One region of the Halomonas pelophila genome, then DNA from elsewhere that is predicted to be linked to it. Evidence: predicted binding sites of a transcription regulator. Region 1 holds the regulator's gene; each other region holds the start of a gene.
What was found. The regulator sigma-54, encoded in region 1, starts transcription at its own class of promoters, with help from an activator protein. The targets are predictions, from matches to a motif close to TGGCACNNNNNTTGCTNT.

Region 1 (2,224 bases):
GGTGCTGCCCAGCCGCTCGCGGCCGATCAGGCGGCTGAATACCTCCTGGCTGTCGAGGCTGGGTGTGTTCTGGGCGATGAAGGTGCTGAAGAACTCCAGCACCCGCTTCTTGCTTCCCCCGGGCACGTCGAAGAGCGCGCGCTCGGGGGGCAGGATGGCGTCCAGTGTCATGATGGAGTCAGCGCGCGCCGGCGCCCTGGGCGCGGGCCTGGGCCTTTTCCTTGTGCTTGACCAGCTGACGGTCGAGCTTGTCGGCCAGCGCATCGATGGCGGCGTACATGTCATTCTCCATGGCCTCGGCATGGAGGTCGGCACCGGCGGCATGCAGGGTGCAGGCGGCCTGCTGGCGTTCCTTCTCCACGGAGAGGGTGACCTGCACGTTGGTGATGTTGTCGTAATGACGCTCGACGCGGGTCAGTTTTTCCTGCACATAGTCACGCAGTGCGTCGGTCAGTTCCACATGATGGCCGGTGATGTTGACTTGCATGACACGCTCCTTGCTCTTACGGGGTGTGAGTCGATTGTAACCCTTTTTGCCGTCCTGCATACCCCCTCGGTCGGGGGCAGCAGGACGCTCGTCGAACGGCGTCAATTCAAGTGCTTGCGCCCGCATCGGACGCCGGCATTGGGGAGTGTCGAGACGGCCATTCGCGGCGTTCAACGCAGGCGCTTGCGCTCGCTGGAGGAGGGGATGCCCATCCCCTCGCGATATTTCGCGACCGTGCGCCGCGCCACACCGATGCCGGCCTCGTCGAGCAGGGCGACCAGCCGGCTGTCCGAGAGCGGCTTGCGCGGGGGTTCGTCCTGGATCAGCTTGCGGATCCGCGCGCGAATGGCGGTGCTGGAGTGGGCGTCGCCCTCGCCGCTGCCGCCACCCACCTGGCTGGAGAAGAAGTACTTGAGCTCGAACATGCCGCGCGGGGTGTGGATGAACTTCTGGGTGGTCACCCGCGAGATGGTCGATTCGTGCATCTCCACGACCTGGGCGATATCGGCCAGGATCAGCGGCTTCATGGCCTCCTCTCCGCGCTCCAGGAAGTCGAGCTGGCGCACCATGATCTCGCGACCCACCCGCAGCAGGGTGTCGTTGCGGCTGGAGAGGCTCTTCATCAGCCAGCGCGCCTCCTGCAGGTGATCCTTGAGGAACTGGTTGTCCGCGCTCTTGTCAGCGCGACGAATCAGCGCGGCGTAGTCCGGCTGGATGCGCAGGCGTGGCATGGCCTCGGGATTGAGCTCCACCTGCCAGCCCTCGCGGGTGTGGCGGGCGACGAGGTCGGGAATCACGTAGTCGCTGTCGCCCTCGCCGAAGGCGCTGCCGGGGCGTGGGTCCAGCGAGCGCACCAGGCCGATGGCCGTGTCGAGGGTGTCGTCATCGAGGCCGAGGCGGCGCTTGAGCAGTCGGCGGTCATCGCCGGCCAGCGCCTCGAGGAACTGGCGCACCAGGCGGCGAGCCTGTGGCAGCAGCGGGGTGTCGTCGGGCAGCGTGGCGAGCTGCAGCAGCAGGCATTCGCGCAGGTCCCGGGCGAAGACCCCGGTGGGCTCGAACTGCTGGAGGCGCAGCAGTACCTGCTCGACCTCCCGGCTCCTGAGCCCGGCGAGGCCCTGGGCCTTGAGGCCGTCACGGATCTCCTCCAGGGGCTGGGTGAGGTAGCCGTCGCCGTTGACGGCGTCGATCAGGCTCTCGGCGATGCGCAGCTGGCGCTCGTCCAGGTCGGTCATCGCCAGTTGCCAGGCCAGGTGGCCCTGAAGGCTCTGGCCCGCGGCCTGGCGTTCGAAGTCGGGCGCCTCGCCGCCGGCGGGCGCGCCGCCCAGATCCTGGTAGGTGTCGGACCAGTCGCTGTCGGTGGTGAGTTCGGCGGGGATCTCGCTGGCCCAGTCGTCGTCGGGCGTCTCGCTCACCGCCTGTTCGCCGAACTCCTCCTCGACGTCCAGCAGGGGGTTGGATTCCAGCGCCTGCTGGATCTCCTGGCGCAGGTCCAGGGTCGAGAGCTGCAGCAGGGCGATGGCCTGCTGCAGCTGGGGGGTCATGGTCAGCTGGGTGCCGACGCGAAGCTGCAGGGAAGCCTTCATGGCCATGAGAGGAGTTCCCTCGACGTGCCGAAAAATCCCACCCTAGCCGCTGGGCGCGGGGGGTGCAACCGAAGAAATTGCAACAATCGTGCCATGCGCAAGCGGCATGCCGTCGGCGAATAACGACATTTATATCAGTCGATTGCGATCGAGG
Region 2 (2,224 bases), on a different contig from region 1:
TAGAGCAGGGTGGCGCCCATCAGCGCGGTGTTGCCGCTGGGGTCGTAGGGCGGCGCGACCTCCACCAGGTCGCCGCCGACCACGTTGAGCCCCCAGGCGCCGCGGACGATCTCCAGGCCCTGCTGGCCGGTGAGTCCACCCATCTCGACGGTGCCGGTGCCGGGCGCCACGGACGGATCGAGGCCATCGATGTCGAAGGAGATGTAGACCGGGGCGTCGCCCATCTGCTCGCGCACCTCGGCCATCAGCGGGGCCAGCGAGGTGTACCAGCACTGCTCGGCGGTGACCACCCGGAAGCCCTGGTCGCGGCACCAGTCGAAGTCGTCGGCGGCGTAGCCGGTGCCGCGCAGGCCAATCTGCACCACGCGGTTGGCGTCGAGCAGTCCCTCTTCCTGGGCGCGGCGGAAGGGACAGCCGTGGGCGACCTCCTCGCCGAACATCTGCTCGTTGACGTCGGCGTGGGCATCGATATGGATCAGCCCGACCGGGCCGTGCTTCTTGGCGATGGCGCGCAGGATCGGCCAGGTCAGGGTGTGATCGCCGCCGAGCGTCAGCGGCACGCAGTCCTCGGCGAGCACCCTGTCGTAGAACTCGCTGATGATGTCGAGGTTCTTGGGCAGGTTGAAGGTGTTGATCGGCACGTCGCCGATATCGGCGACCTGCAGGCTGTCGAAGGGCGCGGCGCGGGTCGCCATGTTGTAGGGGCGCAGCATGCGCGACTCATCGCGGATCTGGCGCGGCCCGAGGCGGGTGCCGGGGCGATTCGAGGTGCCGATGTCCATGGGCACGCCGATGAAGGCGGCATCCAGGCCGGCGGCACTCGCCTGGGTGGGCAGGCGCATCATGGTGGCGGGGCCGCCGAAACGCGGCATCTCGTTGCCGCCCAGGGGTTGGTTGAAGTCGCTCACGAAAGGCTCCGTCTCGCATGGGGTGTCCGGTATTTCTAAGCAGGAAACGTGCCAATTTCTAACGCGTTGATATTGTGTGCGTTGCCGAGCCGTTGATGCAGAAGTGGATCGCCGGTGCGGTCGCGATGATACACTCCTGCATCAATGATCCATTTCTGTATCGAGAGAGTCGCATGGGCGAGATCGACAGCGATATCCTGCGCACCATCATCGACACCGCCCACGATCACTTCTTCGTGGTCGACGCCGACGGGCGCGTGCGGGATGTCAGTCCGGCGGCGGCGGCGGTCTACGGCATGTCCCGGGAGGACTTGTGTCGAACCACCGTCCAGGCCCTCGAGGCCCAGGGCGTGCTCAGGCCCTCGGTGAGCCTGGAGGTCATCCGCACCGGCAAGCCGGCGCAGCTGATGCAGGTGACGGGCACCGGACGGCGGGTCATCGCCCAGGCCCATCCGGTGTTTCGGGATGGCCGGCTGGCCGCCGTGGTCAGCCGCTCCATGGACCTGACCGACCTGCAGCTGCTCCAGGAGGAGTATGCCCTGCTGCAGCGGCGCTTCAGCGATCATCTCCGGCGCAGTGGCATCGCCGACGAGCCCGGCTTCGAGGCCGAGCTGGACGACCTGGAGGTGCGCAGCGAGGTGATGCGCGAGGTGGCGCTGCTGCTCAAGCGGGTGGCGCCGACCGATGCCGCCGTGCTGATGCTCGGCGAGTCCGGCGTCGGCAAGACCGCCTTCGCCCGCCAGCTGCATCGCTGGGGACCTCGCCAGAAGGGGCCCTTCATCGAGGTCAATTGTGGGGCGATCCCGGAGAGCCTGTTCGAGTCCGAAATGTTCGGCTATCGGCACGGCGCCTTCAGCGGTGCCGCGCCGGGCGGCAAGGCGGGGCTGATCGAGCAGGCCGAGGGCGGCACGCTGTTTCTCGACGAGATCGGCGAGCTGCCCCTGGCGGTGCAGGCCAAACTGCTCAAGGTCATCCAGGACAGCAGCGTCACGCGGCTCGGCGATACGCGCCAGCGGCGCGTCGACTTCCGCCTGGTGGTGGCGACCAACCAGGACCTGGCGCGTCGCGTGGAGGCCGGGGAGTTCCGCCTGGACCTCTACTATCGCGTCAATGTCATCCCGGTGACGCTGCCGCCGCTGCGCGAACGCCGCGAGGATATCCCGGGGCTGGTCGAGCGTCAGCTCAAGCGCCTCAATGGCCGCTATGGCCGCGACAAGATCATGGCGCGGGACGTCTGGCAGCAGCTGATGGGGCGGGACTGGCCCGGAAACGTGCGCGAGCTGGAGAACTGGCTCGAGCGGGCCTGGCTATCGGCG
Region 3 (2,224 bases), on a different contig from region 1:
CGTAGCTGCAGCCCGGCGGCAGGTCGGGCAGGCTCCCGAGCCAGTCGGCCAGGGTCGCCGCCTCGCCGCTGGTCAGGGTATGCAGCAGCAGCGGCGGCAGCGGGAACTGGTAGACCAGGTGGGCCTCGTCCGGCGTCGCCGGCGCCTCGTTCTCCCCGTCCGAGAGACGATCCAGACCTCCGCCTGAAAGGCGTTGCAGACCAAAGTAGCTGAGGTTCTCCCGGTGGGGCACGTTGGTCTCGGTGAGCAGCAGCGTGCCCGGCGCCAGGTGGTCGACCACGGCGCGCAGCAGCCGCACTACCTCGTGGGTCTCGGGCAGGTGGAGGCAGGAGGTACCGGGGATCTTCCACAGGAAGGCGATGGCGTCCAGGCGGATGACCCGCGCGCCCTGCTCCAGGTAGAAGAGCAGGATGCCGATGAACTCCAGCAACACGTCGGGGTTGGCGAAGTTCAGATCGATCTGGTCCTCGGAGAAGGTCGCCCACAGGTGGCGGGTGCCGCGACGAGTGGGCACCGGCACCAGCAGCGGGCTGCTGCGCGGCCGGACGACGGCGGAGAGGTCGGTGTCCGGGGCCATCTCGATGAAGTAGTCGCGCCCCGGCAGGCTGCCGCTCAGGTAGTCGACGAACCACAGCGACTCCCGGGAGACGTGGTTGAGCACCAGGTCGACGATCAGGTCGCCCCGCTCGGCCAGCCGGCGGATGTCGGCCCAGTCGCCCAGCGCCGGGTCGACTTCCCGGTAGTGGATCACCGAGAAGCCGTCGTCGCTGCTCCAGGGGAAGAAGGGCAGCACGTGCACGCCGCTGAAGGTCTCGGGCAGGCGCGCCTCGAGAAAGGCCAGCAGCACCGCCAGGGGCGGGGCGTCGCCGTCGACCAGGCTGTCGCCGTAGCCGATCAGCCACTGGTCGCGCTCGCTCCATAAGGGCGCGGCGGCCTCGAACCGCCGAGGGGGCAGGGCACCGCGATGGTGCGAGAGCAGCGTCAGCAGGCGGCGCAGTACCTCCTCGCGGCGCGGCCCGTAGAGGACGCCGAGATGGTCGCGGGCGCGGGCCATGAAGCCCGCCTCGTCCAGGGGGCGGGCGAGCGAGCGGGGCTGGGACATGGTGGCCTCCGTTGGCCTGGGGATACCAGTGCCTTGCAGCAGCCGTGCCAGCCACGCCGCTGGGCGCTCTGCCCGTGAACCGTTACAATGCCGCGACAGCCTCTTTTCGACGTCGGGTTACCCCCTATGCATTGCCCCTTCTGTGGCGCCAACGATACGCGCGTGACCGATTCCCGCCTGGTGGCCGAGGGTGATCAGGTTCGGCGGCGTCGGCAGTGCGCGGCCTGCGGCGAGCGCTTCACCACCTACGAGACCGCCGAGCTGGTGATGCCGCGGGTGATCAAGTCCGACGGCATCCGCGAGGTGTTCGACGAGGCCAAGCTGCGCGCCGGCATGCTGCGCGCCCTGGAGAAGCGCCCGGTGAGCGCCGAGTCGATCGAGGCGGCGGTGGAGCGCATCCGCCAGCACCTGCGGGCCCGCGGCGAGCGCGAGATCCACGCCCGGGACATCGGCGAGGAGGTCATGCAGGCTCTCAAGCGCCTCGACCAGGTCGCCTACATCCGCTTCGCCTCGGTCTACCGCCGCTTCCAGGACATCGACGAGTTCCGCGCCGAGATCGACCGCCTCGCCCAGGAGCCCGGCTTCCCCGACGACCCCGCCGGAGGACGCGGATGAGCGCCGCGACCCTGCCCGAGACCTGGATGGCCCGCGCCCTGAAGCTCGCCGAGCGCGGCCGCTACACCACCGACCCTAACCCCCGGGTGGGCTGCGTGCTGGTCAAGGAGGAGCGGGTGGTCGGCGAGGGCTGGCACGAGCGGGCCGGCGAGCCCCACGCCGAGGTCCACGCCCTGCGCGCGGCGGGGGAGGCCGCCCGCGGCGCCACCGCCTACGTGACCCTGGAGCCTTGCTCCCATCAGGGCCGCACCGGCCCCTGCGCCCGGGCGCTGGTCGAGGCCGGAGTGGCCCAGGTCGTCGTCGCCATGCAGGACCCCAATCCCCAGGTCGCCGGCCGGGGCATCGCCCTGCTGCGCGAGGCCGCTATCGAGGTGACGGTGGGTGTGCTGGAGGACGAGGCGCTGGCGCTCAATTCCGGCTTCGTGATGCGCATGTCCCACGGTCGGCCCTTCGTGCGCCTGAAGATGGCCATGAGCCTGGACGGGCGCACCGCCATGCGCTCCGGCG

Region 2: the regulator sigma-54 is predicted to act here: its motif matches at 945-962, upstream of speB (agmatinase).
Region 3: the regulator sigma-54 is predicted to act here: its motif matches at 1,135-1,152, upstream of ABE957_RS16880 (sugar phosphorylase).

Annotation. Positions count from the first base shown of each region.
Region 1 covers NZ_JBEGCI010000002.1:181,220-183,443, forward strand. Annotated here, with positions in the region: gene ABE957_RS02610 (PTS sugar transporter subunit IIA) at 1-171, opposite strand, end outside; gene hpf (ribosome hibernation-promoting factor, HPF/YfiA family) at 179-487, opposite strand; gene ABE957_RS02620 (RNA polymerase factor sigma-54) at 658-2,076, opposite strand.
Region 2 covers NZ_JBEGCI010000012.1:31,870-34,093, reverse strand. Annotated here, with positions in the region: gene speB (agmatinase) at 1-908, opposite strand, end outside; gene ABE957_RS13575 (sigma-54 interaction domain-containing protein) at 1,082-2,224, shown strand, end outside.
Region 3 covers NZ_JBEGCI010000020.1:10,895-13,118, forward strand. Annotated here, with positions in the region: gene ABE957_RS16880 (sugar phosphorylase) at 1-1,102, opposite strand, end outside; gene nrdR (transcriptional regulator NrdR) at 1,229-1,717, shown strand; gene ribD (bifunctional diaminohydroxyphosphoribosylaminopyrimidine deaminase/5-amino-6-(5-phosphoribosylamino)uracil reductase RibD) at 1,714-2,224, shown strand, end outside.